Regions from separate parts of the Paenibacillus wuxiensis genome, predicted to be linked through region 4. Evidence: riboswitches for the same ligand, from Rfam matches in the RefSeq annotation. Region 4 holds a riboswitch; each other region holds the start of a gene.
The links. Region 4 has a riboswitch for thiamine pyrophosphate ahead of ABN764_RS14445 (ECF transporter S component). Riboswitches for the same ligand answer to the same signal wherever they lie in the genome.
Positions count from the first base shown of each region.

Region 1 (4,217 bases), on a different contig from region 4:
AAGTATGGCGGCTGGTTCGAAATCGTGAATGAGTCAGGCGAAATCATTTTTGTCAAAGGAAACAAAGAGGACAACATCAAGCATTACGAAGACGGCCAAATGTATGCCAAAATGGATGTAGAGCGCAACGATGATGCAATCTCCTATCATGCTTATCAAGCAAAAGGGCCGAACGGCGAATCTTATGTATTGCTGTGGAAAATTCCTGAGCGCTTGTTGAAATTATCAACCGCGACAACAATCTTTGCTGCATTATTAGCTATTTTATTGTTTATCCTGCTTTACTTTTACGCCCGCTATTCGGTTAGACAAGTGAAAAAGCCGCTGCGGCAAATCTTGGAAGGCATCAAAGAGATGGAGCACTTCAATTACACGAAGCGGCTTCATTACTCAGCCGAACAGGAATTCGCGGAAATACAAGATGCGTTTAACGGCATGGCTGAACGTCTGCAGCGTACTTCTGCCGAGAAGGAAGCTGCCGAGAACAATAAGCGAAACATGCTGCTGCATCTATCGCATGATTTGAAGACGCCGATTACTTCGATTTACGGTTATTCGCAGCTCCTGTTGGACAATCAGGCATTGGAAGACAAGGATACCCGCAAATATATTCAATACATTTACGATAAGTCAGCTTATATGGCCAATTTGATTAAAGACTTATTTGAACTGGCGAAGCTGGATGACAAGCATACGGAATTGAGCAAAGAGAAAGTGAACGTTACGAAATGGTTCCAACAGCTCGTGGTCGAATTTTATCCGGAAATAGAAGAGAAGGGATTTGAGCTTGAAGCACATATCCCGGAAGAACCGCTCTATGTCAAGATGGACAAGATTCATATGAGTCGCGTCATCACCAACTTAATCAGCAATGCACTGCGATATAATCCAGCGGGAACGGTGCTCTATGTGTCATGTGCGCGACAAGAAGGAAACGTTATACTGTGGATCGGAGACGACGGAATTGGCGTTCAGGAGCCGATCAAGGACCATATTTTCGAAGAATTCGTCCGCGGCGATGGCCCGATTAAAGACAGTACAGGCTTAGGTCTCGCCATTTGCAAAAAAATCATAACGCTCCATGATGGCACGATTGAATTAATGCAGGATCAGTGTTACCATACCTTGTTTCAAATCACGTTGACAATTACGGAGGACTAGAGTCCCTTCACGATGTCGGGCATCACCTTCAGGCTTCGATACCACGGATCGTTTGCATGCCCGGATCTAGCCCATTGCAATAATAAGCTCCAGTTTGAAGTATTCCTTTTGGTGTTACACCCTTTACAAACGGATCATCCCGTGTATAATGAAAGCTGTCAAGCATATGAACAATGGAACAACTGCATAGTGAATTCGAACACTAGGGGTGCTGTAACAAGCTGAGAGACAGCGGCAACGCTGTTAACCCTTATAACCCGAACTAGATAATACTAGCGTGGGGAAGTGTAGTCGACTGATTGATATAAGCTGCGGCTTCGTCATGTTCGTCATTGCATGAAGCCATGTTATACCCTTGTATCCTCAAGCGTAACTGCACCGACTCACGGTGCAGTTTTTTTGTTGTCTGCTGGCCACATATTGATTCGTCAGGGAGGATATAAGTTATGAGTCAGTTATCTTGCGGTACGAGCCGCATCGTTGGTTGTCGATTTTCCATCTATCCGATGAGCAATCGCTTCGTTGAACTTATTTTGGGAGCGTTGCGAGACACAGACATGTCCAAGGTATGGTGCCATACCGATGATGTCAGCACCTGGGTTCGTGGGCGCAGTGAACATGTATTCGATGTCGTTCAGTCAATCTTTTTACATAGCGCGGCAAGTGGAGAGCATGTTGCGCTGAATGCTACCTTCTCTGTTGGCTGTCCAGGTGACACACAAGGAGATGCCTTCATGAATACGGACGAAATTCGAATGAATGCGGAACAAGCGATTCCTCTTAAGGTCGCTGCTCATTTTGCGCTCTACCCGCTTGGAACGGCAGATTACATGGATACGATCTATGAAATCATTGGCCTTGCTAAGGAAGAAGGCACTTTCGATGAGAGCGCTCATTATGCAAGCCGCTTAGAAGGAGATGCACAGCGAGTATTTGCTACACTTGAGAACGCGTTTAATCGGGCGAGAAAATCAGACAAGTCCCATGTGGTGATGACAACTACGATGTCAGCAAACAGCCCTTCCACAAGGTAGCAGCTGAAGATAAAGAATTTCCAAAATGCAAGCTACAAACCCAACGGACTCATCCGATCATCGTTTTAAGAAAAGAGGAATGTTCATGAATTCGCGAAACAGCCAATGGAAATTACAAGATATCGTCGTTCTCAGTTCATTATCTGTCGTGTTTGCCGTCATTTATCTGCTCTTCTTGCAAATAGGCAATGTGCTTGTTGGCTTTATGGGGCCGATGGGATATGAAGTCATCTTCGGCATTTGGTTTATCGTATCGATCATCGCCACCTATATTATCCGCAAACCGGGGGCTGCCGTCATTTCAGAGACAGTCGCTGGACTGGTTGAGGTATTAATCGGCAACGCTGTAGGGCCTATTTTGATTGTATCCGCCCTTATTCAAGGTTTAGGCGCCGAAGCCGTATTTGCCGCTACAAGATATCGGAATTATTCAACCAAAGTGCTCATGCTGGCTGGGGTGGGCTCCGCTGTATTCAGCTTCGCGTGGGGGTATTTCCGCAGCGGTTATGCGGCCTACTCTGTTGGTCTCATCCTCGCGATGTTCATCGTTCGCTGTATAAGCGGTGCACTCATTTCAGGTCTGCTTGGCAAATGGATTGCGGACGCCTTGACCAATACAGGAGTTCTTAGAAGTTTCCCAATTGCAAAGGGGCAGCGGTAACATGGCAAGCCCAGCGCTTCTCAATTCCAAGCACCCAGCACAATCGACCTTACAACGTGACGCCGAGCATGGAGCTCTTATTGCACTGGAAGCCACTGATCTGACACTCGCCTTCGAGACCGAAGGCGAGCCCGTCTTATCCAACATCAATGTCACCCTGCATGAGGGAGAAACCGTGCTGCTGTTAGGCCCAAGCGGATGCGGCAAGAGCTCGCTAGCCTTTTGCCTTGCCGGGCTGTATCCACATGCAATAGATAGTCTCGTCGATGGCAGTGTCCATTTGTATGGCAAGCCAATTGAACAGTACGATTCCGGTGCAGCGGCCCAGCATATCGGAATTGTATTTCAAGATTTCGAAAGTCAGTTCTGTATGCTGCGTGTAGAAGAAGAAATAGCCTTTTGCCTAGAAAATCGGGATTGCCCTCGAACTGAGATGGAATCCATGATTCAAGAGGTCTTAGAAAAAGTAGGATTGCTCGCATGGCGTCATGCGTATGTCCACGAGCTGTCGGGAGGCATGAAGCAGAAGCTGGCCCTCGCCTGCGCTTTAGCCCATCGCGTGCACATGCTTGTATTGGATGAGCCCACCTCGAATCTCGATCCGTATACAAGACATCAATTTGCTGTACTCATTTCAGAACTGGCACGCAGGGAAGGGATGGCTCTGCTCATCATTGAGCATCAATTGGACGATTGGATCGGCATGACGGATCGCCTGCTCGTGATGGATGAGGATGGAGCCCTCGTCTTTGACGGTCTTCCTGTCTCCTACTTCAAGCATCATGCAGCTGAAGCCAAGTCACGCGGTATCTGGCTTCCGCAAGCGCTGGAACTGCAGCAATTCATCCGTGAGTGGTTTAATCGCAGCAACAGTAGCGATAGCAGCAACGATGACGATAGTAGTAACATTTTCGATTTCAGCAATTATGATGAGCAGTCCGTTCATCAGCGTCTCGAGTCCGCAGAACCCGCACTAACCGACGAGGATCTGCTGAACCTGCTGCTGTCGCTCCCTAAATTAGCACAGCAGGATGTGATGCGCATCCTAACATCAGCTCAATCGAACGGTTCCCCACGAAAGCCTGAGGAAGTCTTGCAAGCGAACAACCTTGTCTATCGGCGTAAAGGGAGAGTAATCCTCGATCACGTGTCCCTTACTCTGCATTCAGGGGAATGGGTAGCACTTGTTGGTCCAAACGGAGCTGGGAAATCTACCCTCGCCTCCCTCTTATCTGGATTGACACAGCCGGATGAAGGTCAAATCATTCTGAATGGCATGCCTCTTCATCGATATGCAGAGCGGGAGCTGAGAGCCTTCATCGGATATGTATTCCAGAATCCAGAGCATCAGTTCATTACTG
Region 1 is NZ_JBEFZI010000011.1:140,453-144,669, forward strand. It holds gene ABN764_RS24100 (HAMP domain-containing sensor histidine kinase) at 1-1,161, shown strand, start outside; TPP riboswitch at 1,356-1,462, shown strand; gene ABN764_RS24105 (YkoF family thiamine/hydroxymethylpyrimidine-binding protein) at 1,608-2,195, shown strand; gene ABN764_RS24110 (ECF transporter S component) at 2,281-2,856, shown strand; gene ABN764_RS24115 (ABC transporter ATP-binding protein) at 2,858-4,217, shown strand, end outside.
Region 1: linked by a shared signal. The riboswitch ahead of ABN764_RS24105 (YkoF family thiamine/hydroxymethylpyrimidine-binding protein) and the one ahead of ABN764_RS14445 (ECF transporter S component) in region 4 are both predicted to bind thiamine pyrophosphate.

Region 2 (4,217 bases), on a different contig from region 4:
TAAGAACATAGCGAAGTTATATTTCGAAGTAACACATCACTTCATACATCACGAATGAGCCACTATGACATAGGATGGGATGCGATCATTATGCTGTATTATGTAGACTACCATATGCATTTGGAGGAAGGCCCTTATTCGTTCCGCTGGCTTGATCGTACGAATCAAGCATTCGATCACTTCCATCCAATTACTGAACCACTCCATTCCCGTGCATGGCTCGAAGCGAGTTATGCGCGTATGCATACAAGACTGCAGCGAGGAGCTTATGACGAATCATGGCTCGATCTCTATTTGCAAGAAACGCTGCGCAAAGGACTGCGGGAGGTCGGAATCGTAGATCATCTCTATCGGTTTCGAGAGACGCTCCCCTACTTCGAACGTCACCTCGATATCGGAGACTCCCCGCTTGGTCACCTTCAGCATACATGGCTGCATCAAGTATGCACCGAGCGGATGGAGGATTTCGTAGCTGCCATTCAGGCTGCGAAGTCGAGATGGGCCGCACAGGGTGTCGAGCTCCGTCTCGGATTAGAGGCGGATTATTTTGCAGGTGGAGAGAAGGAGTTGGAATCTTTCATTGCGATGGCGGATTGGGACTATGTGATCGGGTCGATTCACTATGTGGATGGATGGGGTTTCGATAATCCCGAGACTCAGTTCCGCTTCGATCAGATTGATCTGCGTGAACTGTACGGACGCTTTTTCGATGATGTCGAACGAATGATTAACAGCGGTCTGTTCGATATTGCCGCCCATTTGGACAATTTGAAAGTATTTCATTATCGCCCATCTGAAGAGCTGCTTCTCCCATACTACGAGCGAATCGCACAGGCATTGCAACGGACAAATACAGCTACAGAGGTAAATGCAGGACTGTTCTATCGCTACCCGGTCAAGGAGATGTGTCCAAGTTCCTCCTTTATCGATGTTCTGCTTCGACATGACGTCCCCTTTACCCTGTCATCGGATTCACACTTTCCAGACGACGTCGGCAAATACGTGGCGGACAATGCCCTTATGCTTCAGCAGCGCGGTCTAGCCGAAATTGCCACATTCCATCAACGTAAACGCATCATGCGACCGCTCGCAACTTCGATTTCTTAATAAAGAAAACCTAAAGCGAGCAACCCTCTCTCCTGTCCCCAAATACACAATCCCCGGCGCAACGACTGCACCGGGGATTTCATGTTTATTATTTTATTTTCTTTCGAACCGGCTCGAATAACTGCAGCCAATAAGCGTTGCTGCTTCCTTCCGGGCTGTCATTTCGTATATGCTCCTCCAAGCAGAATCTTGCCTCTGAATCAGGCTCGTAGTCAGGATGCTTGTTCAATTTCTCCATCAATAATTCCCACGATCCCGTAATATCATCTGTACTCTCCATCATGGCATATACCCCGCCGAAGAACCTAACCTCCGTAAAATGGCTCGGTATGTCGATATTCTCTGGAATGGAGGCATATGCACCATAACCGTAAACGTTCGATTCAACATCAGGGAGTGGTTCTTCATTTTTTCCAAATAGCCGTGCCGTACCTTGCAGCTCAGCTTGCACGAGCCAGTCCGCTAATGATTCGATCGCTTCTTCTTCTGGAGATGCGCTTACGACAACATGGCTGACCATTCTCATTGATGGAAGGGTTACGAATTTGATTGATGCTGGAGAATAACTCCACTGATTACTCATCGGCATTGTCACCTCATGCTTCATATTTAAATGTAGGGACGGTACATGACTTAATTGCAACAGCAATTGAGCCGTAATCGGTTCATTGAGGTACTTGTACGACTGCTCCAACCATTTCTTCAATGTTATTTCCTTCGATATACACTCATTTTTGTGCTCAATCATCTCGTGTGCATACTGAGTCATTACCTGATGTGCGGTTCGGAACGTCATATCCGCCAGCACCACTTTAATCTCTTTAATCCCAATATCGAACCCTCTTAACCAGGCTGTAATACGGATTGCAAGCACGGTCTGTTCATCATATATCCTCCAGCCAGAACTGTCGCGCTGACTTGCGAATAGCCCTTGCGACTCCCAATGGCGCAGGGTACGGCTCGTCACACCGATTTCCTGCGATAATTTATCGATTCCTATCATGTTGCTCATCACTATCATCAACCTCTGTCACTTGACGTATCATAAGGCGCCTTATGAGGTTATTGTATCAGTTGTCGCAGCGTCAATTGCAATACGAAACTTCGCTCCAAGCACTAACAAATTATCGTTTTGACCGAATGGTTCAGAAAACAAACGTTTTACAATTATCTCCATCAATGCTAAAGTAGTTCGTAAGATGAATATGACGTGAAATCCACTAGGGGAGCCGCATAGGCGGCTGAGACAAGAATTCTTGGACCCTTTGAACCTGATCCGGGTAATACCGGCGGAGGGAAGTGGAGCCGGCCGGTTCATGGTCTTTATGTATGGACATGATGAAGCCGCTCCATTTCGGGGCGGCTTTTTTTGGCTGCCGCGAAGTGCTCCTTGACCAGATTTCAGCATGCATTCATCCCCTATCCAATCATGCGGAGGTGCTGTTCATGCTTACATTTACGGAGGAACTGAGACACGAAGCGGAGCCGATATACGATGCCATTATGGAGCATCCGTTCGTTCGGGGAATTGCTAAGGGTACTGTCAAGAAAGAACAGTTGATTCACTACGTAAAGCAGGATTTTGAATATTTGAATGCCTTTATTCGGATTTATGGCATTGCGATTTCCAAATGCGACAACCGAGAGACAATGGCTCTTTTCAACGAGCAAATCTCATTCGTACTGAATAGCGAGACACACCCCCATCATAATTTTTGTAATGTGGCAGGCGTGACGTTCGAAGAACTGCAAGGCTACCCGCTCGCCCCTTCTGCGAGCCATTATGTGTCTCATATGCTTACCGTGGCCCACGAAGGAACCCTGGAAGATATTATTGCGGCTTTGCTGCCGTGCCCATGGACATATACGGAGATCGGACAACGTTTGCTAAAGGAAGTAAATCCAGATGAGGCCCATCCGTTCTATGAGTGGATTCATTTCTATGGAGACCTCGGCGGCGGAGTTACGGACAAAATGCGCCGAATGCTGGATGAATGGGCAGAATCGCTGTCGCAAGCACGCAAGCAGCAGCTGAAGAAGCATTTTCTGACTAGCTGCCAGTTGGAATATCTATTCTGGGACATGGCTTATCAAGTAGAAGACTGGCCGGTAGGCTTGACGGAGAAGACAGAGGTGAGACAAGGATGAATGATATGCCTCTCTTCCCTCAACGTATTAAGGAACGGCGCCCCCTCATCCACAATTTGACGAATATCGTCGTCGCCAACTTTACCGCTAACGGTCTGCTAGCCATTGGAGCCTCCCCTGTGATGGCTTCAGCCAAGGAAGAGGTAGCGGACATGGCCAAGGCAGCAGATGCGCTCGTATTGAACCTTGGCACGCTCGATACTGACATGATAGAAGCTATGCTAATCGCAGGACGGTCGGCGAATGTACATGGCATTCCCGTTATTCTCGATCCAGTAGGCGCAGGCGCAACGCCGTATCGGACGAAGGTATCTGTGAAGATGCTTAAGGAATTGCGCGTCTCGATCGTGCGCGGCAACGCCGCTGAAATTGCCCAGCTTATGGGGGAAGCAGGCGAGATCAAGGGCGTGGATTGCGTGGAGTCTGAAAGCTCCCTCCGCTCCCCTGAAGCGTTGTTCGATCTTGCTGCGCGGGCAGCCGATCGATTCGGCACCATCGTTGCCATTTCGGGCAAAGAGGATGTCATTACAGACGGCACAACCGGCTACGTTATTGCGGGCGGTCATCCGATATTAACGAGCATAACGGGAAGCGGGTGCCTGCTGACATCGGTCATCGGCGCATTTGCCGCAATAGAGTCTGATTTATTGCTGGCGGGAGCCGCAGCGATGTCTTATTATGGGTGCGCAGCCGCCCATGCCTATCGAACAGCGGGTCATCGTGGACCCGGCAGCTTCCAGACCGCATTTCTTGATGCCTTGGCTGAGATCGACCAATTCGATACAGCAGTATCTACGATCACCCCCCATCAAGCCACCGCTAGAAGGAAGGTATGGCTATGACGGTCGCACGAGCATTGACGATTGCTGGTTCTGATAGCGGTGGCGGCGCCGGCATTCAAGCCGACATCAAGACATTCCAAGAGCTTAACGTATTCGGCATGTCAGCGATCACGGCCGTGA
Region 2 is NZ_JBEFZI010000004.1:235,943-240,159, reverse strand. It holds gene ABN764_RS10105 (DeoR/GlpR family DNA-binding transcription regulator) at 1-3, shown strand, start outside; gene ABN764_RS10100 (histidinol phosphate phosphatase domain-containing protein) at 91-1,107, shown strand; gene ABN764_RS10095 (MerR family transcriptional regulator) at 1,196-2,119, opposite strand; TPP riboswitch at 2,320-2,422, shown strand; gene tenA (thiaminase II) at 2,554-3,255, shown strand; gene thiM (hydroxyethylthiazole kinase) at 3,252-4,097, shown strand; gene thiD (bifunctional hydroxymethylpyrimidine kinase/phosphomethylpyrimidine kinase) at 4,088-4,217, shown strand, end outside.
Region 2: linked by a shared signal. The riboswitch ahead of tenA (thiaminase II) and the one ahead of ABN764_RS14445 (ECF transporter S component) in region 4 are both predicted to bind thiamine pyrophosphate.

Region 3 (4,217 bases), on a different contig from region 4:
TGTCTGGGCAAGACCATCCAGAGTAGCCACGCATACGGGAAAAAAGCACACCAGCGTAATGGTGACAATCTTCGGCATGAGACCGAAGCCGAACCAGATCATGAGCAGCGGCAGCAGCGCAATTGTCGGGATATTCTGACTGACTATGACAAGTGGATAGATCGCCCGCTTCAGCCACGGCATTGGATGAAGCGCACAAGCCAGCAGCAGGCCCACAGCTGTGCCTACACAGAAGCCAATGAGCGTCAACTGAACAGAAGCCCATGTGTGCATAAGCAGACCGCCCCCATTGCTTACAGCCTCTTGTGCAATATCGAGCGGACTGGGCAGCATCCATTTCTCAATGCCTGACACCATTACTCCTGCCTGCCATATGGCGAGGAATATAATAAATGCAATGATCGGGGGGCCGATCTTCGCGATTCGACGTCCACTCATGGCCGGTACTTCACTGTCAATTCATCCATCGTAATGCCAGATGGCTTATACACAATCTTCACTTGCGACAACACATTGCTGCTTCCCATCTCAATCATGGCCTTGTTCATATCCTCAATAATACGGAAGAGTTCGCTAAGTTCGCCTTCCATCGTTGTCTCCAGTGGATTTACCTGATATTTCACACCCGATGCTTGAATGACTTCGATTGCACGATCTACATAGGGAATTACGTCTTCCCCATTTTTCGTCTTCGGAACGATCTGAATGCTTACTAAACTGTTCGCCATCTTGCTTCTCCTCCTCTTTCTCAATCCTCATGTAATGATCAACTTGTAACGGTCTTGGTGACGATTATCTCGTATCGATACCCTGTAACGATATACACAGGTAACGATATACAGCAAAAGGGCGCATATGCGCCCATTGCCGATTCCTATAACCGTATAGGCTTATGAAGCTGGCAAGAAGTCATTCGTAAACGCCTTGTCTACATCAATGCTCTTATCCATTAATTTGTTCCCCACGAGCCAATTCATGTAATTTGCCCATACGTCACGCTTTTGCTCGCCCCAGCGAGGTGCATCGTCCTTATACTTCGGACTCAGCCATTTCTGGCTTGCGATAACTAGGTCTTTGTTCAAATCCGGCACAGCTTTAAGCAGCAGGTTGGCTGCATCTTCTGGATTGTCGATCGCATATTGATAGCCCTTGGACGTAGCACGCATGAATGCCTTAATCAATTCAGGATCTTCTTTGATCAGCTTCTCGCTTGTCGATAGAACCGGTGTATAATAGTCGAGTTCCTTCGCATATTGATTGACGTACAGCATATCAATCGGCTCACCGCGAAGCTCTGCTTCGATACCTGTCCAAGCGTAGAAGATCCACGCGAAATCAATATCCTTCTTCACGGCTGTAAAGTAATCGGCATTGCCCATGTTGACGCTCTTCAGCTTGCTGTAGTCGCCGCCGTCCTTTTCCATAATCGTGCGGATAATCATCTCCTCAACCGGAGAGCCCCAGCCGCCATACGTTTTCCCTTCAAAGTCCTTAGGTGACTTGATGTTCTTGTCCTTCGGCGCGGCAAAGCCTGATGTATTATGCTGAATGATCGCACCAATCGACACGATCGGAACATTTTGTTGTCGAGCCATCGTAATACTTTCCTGAACACTAACACCGAATTGCGCTTCTCCCGATGCGATCATCGCCTCTGATGCGCCAGTACTCGGCTGCAATATCTCAACATTCAGACCTTCTTCCTCATAGTAGCCCTTCTCCTTAGCGACATACAAGCCAGTATGGTTCGTATTCGGCGTCCAATCAAGCACAAGCTTAATGTCGCGTTTCTCCTTCGACTTATCCGTTCCTTGCTCCTGAGTCGTGTTCCCCTCTGCCTGACTCCCTTGTCCTGCTTCTTGACCCTTGCCGCCGCAAGCAGCGAGCGCAAATGTCATCATGATAACGAGCGCCAGCATCAACCCTCGTGTAAAGCGTGTCCGTTGCATATGATGAATCCCCCTTCTCTTCCTTCCCTCACTAGTGGAGAGCCGATCATGAAATTAGAAAGTGCTTCGATAACGCCTGCCGCGTTCACCAGTTGGACGATCCGCTCGATCGTATATGTGTGGATGAGCAAGTTCCCGTCCCGCCGTCCTGCAACACGATTCAGATCCACAAAAAAAAGCGCCCCCTCTGGGACGCTTTGTGTGCCGTTCTACGCGTATATGCGAATGTGCATCATACGATGAATCACGTCAATAAGGTCATCCGGCATTCGTTCATCCGTACAGCAATTATGTCCATTCTGCCCAAAGCAGCGCACATTCATGCAGAGCATGACGAATAAGCAAGCAACCTAATTATAACAATAATGACGCGGTTCAACGTCTTTCCTACGCTGGCATTACCCAGATCAGGTGTAAGGGTCGGTATCTTAATGGGATACAATCTCAGCCGGCCAAATTCCAGCACCCCTAGCGTGCATATGCAGTTATCGAAGCTACCATATTACACGGGTAATTATAGTCCTCATCCATCAGAAAGTCCAGTGACAAACAGAAATTGCAAAGTGTCCGCTGATCATTGGGGCAATGCTTATATCTCCCATCAACTTCGTTATTCGTATGCTTTATGACAGCAGATTGCTCATATTCACTAGATTCCTGTCGAAAAAAGTTCCATGTGAAACAAGGGACAATCTTCCATTTTAGCTCAAAATAATTACCTCATTGATTTCTTGGCGTAGAGGATGTCTGTATGATACGATCACCAAATATCAATTCAATTCGAATACCGGATTCGAGCAAGGGGATGAAGAGTAGTATGACAGAAGCGTTAATCGGCAGCACCATTTCCGCCTTATCCACAGGCATCGGGGCCATCCCGATCTTGTTCATGAGGAGCATGTCTCACCGTATGAGGGATATCCTTCTCGCCTATACAGCAGGGATCATGACAACAGCTTCAATGTTCAATCTTATCCCCGAAGCGCTTGCCAGCTCTAATGTGTTCGTGATTGCATTCGGCTTACTGCTTGGCTGCTTCGTGCTGCTGTGGCTGGAGCATTCCCTGCCTCATATGGATTTGGAGAATCCGAATCAACGAATTCGCATCAATATCGAACAGAAATCATTCCTTATCATTGCGGCCATCACCCTTCATAATTTGCCGGAAGGCTTGTCTGTCGGCGTCAGTTATGCGAGCAGCAATGATACACTTGGGCCGTTAATCGCGTTTTCCATTGGATTGCAGAATGCACCAGAGGGCTTCCTCGTCGCCCTATTCCTCGTCAATCAGAACATCAATCGCTGGAAAGCGCTTGGCATCGCCACCTTAACAGGCGTCGTTGAGATTGTCACCAGCATGCTCGGATACACACTTAGCTCTTATGTGAGCAATCTGGTTCCATATGGGCTGTCCTTTGCAGCAGGGGCAATGATGTTCATTGTGTATAAAGAACTGATTCCTGAAAGTCATGGAGACGGACATCAGCGGTCGGCCACCGTCTCCTTCATTCTTGGCCTTATTACGATGATTGGATTGACAGACTGGTTCTAAACAATGATGCTTCAATCGTTTAATAGAACATGTTCATCAATCAAAGCTCATGCAAGGGCTACCAATTGACTAGGCAGCGTTTTATATCATTACTTAACCGGCGTAATATTTACTGTTCTGCTTGGATTATCCCACTTTACGCTGGCTCCCATGACTTTCGAAATAAAGCTTAACGGAACAAAGGTGCGTTCCCCGTTTTTTTCAACCGGACCATCGAGTTGGATCTGTTGATCACCTGCCAATGCGGTTTTACCTCCCACGTTAACTGAATTGATTTTGCCGTTGTAGTTGATTTGAATGGTTTGAAAATCATTATTCCATTCCACTGTTGCACCCAAAGCCTCTGAAACGAAACGTACAGGAACATAAATGATGTCGGCTTTGGATTTATAATAAGGATACTCTTCACTTTGAATCGGATTGCCTTTAACATTGACCTTGACATCATAATAAATATCATCTTTATCGCTTACAGTATCAAGAATCATACCAGCCTTCACATCCACTCGAGAAATGGAGAGATCGCGATTAAGGACATAAGCAAAGTTCCCATCCTTGCTGAAGCTGATCGCTTGCCGGGGCTCTAAAAATCCTTTTATACTCCCGATGCTGCTGTTGTCGGAGGTGCTGATTATATTAATGGAGTTATCCAGCTTGTTGCTGGCAAAAAGGATCTTTCCATCAGGAGAAAGGGATGCGCCGTAAGGATCGCGCCC
Region 3 is NZ_JBEFZI010000003.1:246,529-250,745, forward strand. It holds gene ABN764_RS07395 (ABC transporter permease) at 1-438, opposite strand, end outside; gene ABN764_RS07400 (thiamine-binding protein) at 435-728, opposite strand; gene ABN764_RS07405 (ABC transporter substrate-binding protein) at 891-1,949, opposite strand; gene ABN764_RS07410 (hypothetical protein) at 1,919-2,119, opposite strand; TPP riboswitch at 2,316-2,429, opposite strand; gene ABN764_RS07415 (ZIP family metal transporter) at 2,767-3,501, shown strand; gene ABN764_RS07420 (stalk domain-containing protein) at 3,591-4,217, opposite strand, start outside.
Region 3: linked by a shared signal. The riboswitch ahead of ABN764_RS07410 (hypothetical protein) and the one ahead of ABN764_RS14445 (ECF transporter S component) in region 4 are both predicted to bind thiamine pyrophosphate.

Region 4 (4,217 bases):
TCTGCCTAGGCTCATAAGCAAGCTCGTCATAGATCGAATCCGTTAGAAACTGCATCTCAGGATTCTGAAATACGAAGGCGAGTTCGGCTGGAGGCTGCTTTCCCGTATTTCTGAATCGTGGGAACCATCGCTTGCGAGCCTGTGCTGGCAGCTCTTGACCCTCAATAAGATACATGCCTGTAGTACGCAGAATTTGCATAAGAGACAACAATAGTGTGCTCTTGCCAGCGCCGTTCTCTCCGATAATCGTAATCCATTCCCCTGGATAAATATCTACGCTCGGGACGGATATGCGACGAATTTCTTCATAGTATCCGCTAAAATCACGCAAAGAGAGCAGTGGCTGCACGGCTTGAAGACACGCGTAGGTAAGCCCACCGTTCTGCTTGCAATGAGATTGTTGATATCCGTTCGCCGTTCGTTGCTGCGATATGGCTTGGTAGGCTTCTGAATGAATGTAGTCCTGCCATACACCTGGATACCAAATGCCATACTCAATGAGCTTATCTTTATGATGTAGAAATACATTTTTCGGCTCGTCGTCCGCAATGATTTGTCCAGTGCTGTCGAAAAGCACCACACGATTGATAATGTCGATAACATGCTCAATTTTGTGCTCCACGATTAGAATAGTGGAGGAATCGGCAGCTTGTTTCACGGTGTCCCAGACTTGCTTTGTTCCTTCTGGATCAAGAAGTGCTGTAGGCTCATCGAGGAACAACACCTCTGGTTCTAGCAGCAGGACGGACGCAAGCGCGAGCCGCTGCTTCATGCCTTGGGATAGCGTATGGATTTCTGTATGCAGATTGTGGAACTGCAATCCCACTCTTTCAAGTATGCCTGTCATGTATGCTGGCATTTGATCATAGGGGATCGAGAGATTTTCCAGTACAAAGGCGAGCTCTTCATCTACATATGGCATGCAGAACTGGCTGTCCGGATCTTGGAATACGAAGCCCCAGCTTGAAGGAAGCTTAATCTGATCGTATTTCATCGGCACTTCGATAGAGTGGGGCATAATTCCGCTTAATACTTGCAGCAGTGTTGATTTGCCGCAACCGCTTGGCCCGAGGAGCAGTACCTTCTCACCGGTAGAAATGTGGAAGGAGAGGTCCTTGAACAGCAAGGAATCCTCTCCTGGAAATGTTAGGCGCAAGCGGTCAACAAATGCAGATGAATTCGCATGAGATTCCTGTTGCATGTGTAACCACCTTATTCCGAATATGTGGCGTACGCACAAATTCTATCTATTCATATTATGCGTGCTATTGATTAAGTACCGCGTAATCTTCTTTGGACACAGGACGTATGGATTTGGTTACCCCTGTCGCTTCCAATGCACGAACGAGCAAGCCGGCAAATACGCCAGCGAAGATGAACGCACTAATGACACGAAGTCCGTACTTCAAGACGAGCACCCATGTCTCGTAATCTGCATATCCGTAACCGAGATCGATAATGAATGAGCCGACTGCGGACAGAATGCCAGCGATGCCTGCGATGACGATGCTGTGCTTGCGGTATCCAGTCAAGGCGAATGCCAATTCTGCCGCCAGACCTTGTACACAGCCATACACAATCGTCTCTAGTCCCCAAGCAGAGCCAAGAATAGCCGATAAATTAGCGGCAGCAAGACTTGCAAGGAAGCAGACGCCGGGCTTGCGAATGACTAGGTACGCGAATGGGCCAGCCATAAACCACATGCCATATGTTAATTGTCCTGCTTGTGGGAACAACGGCTTTGCGAGACTGTAGACGCTCTCCCACATTTTGAAGATCACACCAAATACGACCCCGATCATCACGGTAATGAGAATATCCGTAAACTTTAATTTGTTGCTTCTCTGTTGTTCTGGCAACATAACCCTCTCCTTTGTTGTATAGCTAGCATACAAAAAAACCGTCTGGCAACCAGACGGTAGAAGAGTCCTAGATCACAGCAGAGCATGATCACACGACAAATACAGATTCTCTACGCTGGCATTATCCAGATCAGATTCACGGTCAGTAGCGGTATACTCATCTACAATCTCAGCCTGATTCCTCAAGCCCCCGAATTTGTATGACTATGCAATTGCTCATATCATACAATATTCATGATAGGTTGACAACGAAATGTTTACAAAAAACATAAAAATAGGATAGGGAAAGAAGTCAATGGTTGTAATCGTTCGCTAGACAACATAGAAGAGGGGAATAAGGAGATAAGGAGCGTGTTTAGGAGATTTGAAGAGAGAATAGAACAAAATGAGGATCAGGAATAAGTCCTGATCCTCATGAATTGTTAATCGTGTGAAGATGTAGAATGTCGTCTCAATGACAAGCTGTATACGATCCCTCCGCAAGCAAGGACTGCTATGAGCAGCATAATCAGGCCACTGTATAAGGGAAATGAAGCTTCATTGGCAACGGCAACGGTAGGTGTCAGTGAAGTCAACAGCCAACTATGTGTAAGCAGACCGCCGACTACAGCGATGCCGATGCCTTCAGCCATAAAGCATGCAAAACTGAGCATGCTCATTCCTTCTCCTGCTTGGTCAGGTGCTAGTGATTCTGCAACGGATGCAGAGATAACCGTCTTAATGAATGACAACCCTCCGAACACGAGCACGAGGGCGAACGTCATCAGCCATGGAGAATCATTCCCCCACGCAAGGAGCGTGACGAAACTGAATGTGACGAGACCTATTCCAGCGACAAATACAAATGAAGTTCCTCTCTTATCAACGAGAGTTCCACCGAGTATGCCGAACAGAATAACGCTGAGTGTCCCTGGGAAAATGATCGCGCTGCCGATAACAGCGGTCGAAAGTTGATGTACATCCCGCATGAAGTAAGGAACCATGGAAATAAATCCAGCTACCGTTCCTAGCAAAATGGAACCAGCAAGCGTGCCAAGTACATATGGGCGATTAGCGAACAGGGACGGAGCAATAAACGGTTCGCGAATACGGCGGATATGCAAAGCAAACCCAAGAACGAGAATCATACTGCAGACCAGATAGAACCAGACATATGTCGTAGTAAACAAGGTAAATAGAATAATGCCTGTTGACAAGAAGGCAATGCCGATGATATCTGTTCTCCCATTGCGAGAAGGCTCCTGCGGCAGTGCGGTCAAGAAGAAGGGGAGACTGACTATTGTCATTACCGGAATGACAAACAGGTAGGACCAATGCACATAATCTGCCAGTACACCGCCTACAGCTGGGCCAATCCCTTCACCAAGCGCTACCATAGAACCAATCATGCCAAACGCCTTGCCTCGATGCTGTTCTCCAACGTAGCGAGTGACCATAACCATGATGAGTCCGGGCACAGCCGAAGCCCCGGCACCTTGTATCAATCTGGCTGCCAATACAACTGACAAGTAGTCATGGGCGAAGAAACCGAGCAACGAGCCACTACCATAGATGAGCACACCGATGAGCAGCGGCTTCTTAATGCCGTATTGGGATGACAGGGTGCCATAAATGATGGAACCGAGCGCGAAGGTAATCATGAAGCATGTGTTGATCCAATTCGCAATGGCCGGAGTGATACTAAAATCGTGTGCGATGTCGGGCAAGGATACGTTGAACACCGTCTCATTCAACACACTGAAAAATGCTAAAAAGCTTAACCACGCGATCGATTTCTTCACATTGGAAAAGGCATACACGGGTTGTTCTTGTTCTGCCGCCTCGATGCGGTTGTCATTGTTCATTTGTTCCACGAATAGGAATCCCCTTTCTCTTGCTAAAGGGGAATTGCGCAGTTTACAGGGGTGTTATGCGTTATCCCCGATTATTACCTGCCCCAATTGATGTTACGCACTTCATCTTAACGCCTCCCAATTATTGTTGCTTCCAGTATAGCAGTGGGATTTTCCTTATTCAATTAAAAATGCAATAATATAGACTGCACTCAATGCAAGACAGACAAGGGTAAGAATAAGGAGATACAAAGTAAATGAATGTACTTATTGCAGACGATGAGCCGCATATGTTGAAAATTTTAGCGGCTTATTTTGATAAAGAGGGCTTTCGAACTTTTACGGCAGTGAACGGGCATCAAGCGCTTGAGATCTATTACAACCAGCCGCTGGACTTGGCAGTGCTCGATTGGATGATGCCGCAGATGAGCGGGATTGAGTTGTGTCGAGAAATCAAATCGAATTCGAAGTTAAAGGTGCTCATGCTAACGGCCAAGGGAGAGCATGAAGATGAGCTGACAGC
Region 4 is NZ_JBEFZI010000006.1:66,903-71,119, reverse strand. It holds gene ABN764_RS14450 (ABC transporter ATP-binding protein) at 1-1,201, opposite strand, end outside; gene ABN764_RS14445 (ECF transporter S component) at 1,266-1,862, opposite strand; TPP riboswitch at 1,953-2,066, opposite strand; gene ABN764_RS14440 (MFS transporter) at 2,285-3,706, opposite strand; gene ABN764_RS14435 (response regulator transcription factor) at 3,952-4,217, shown strand, end outside.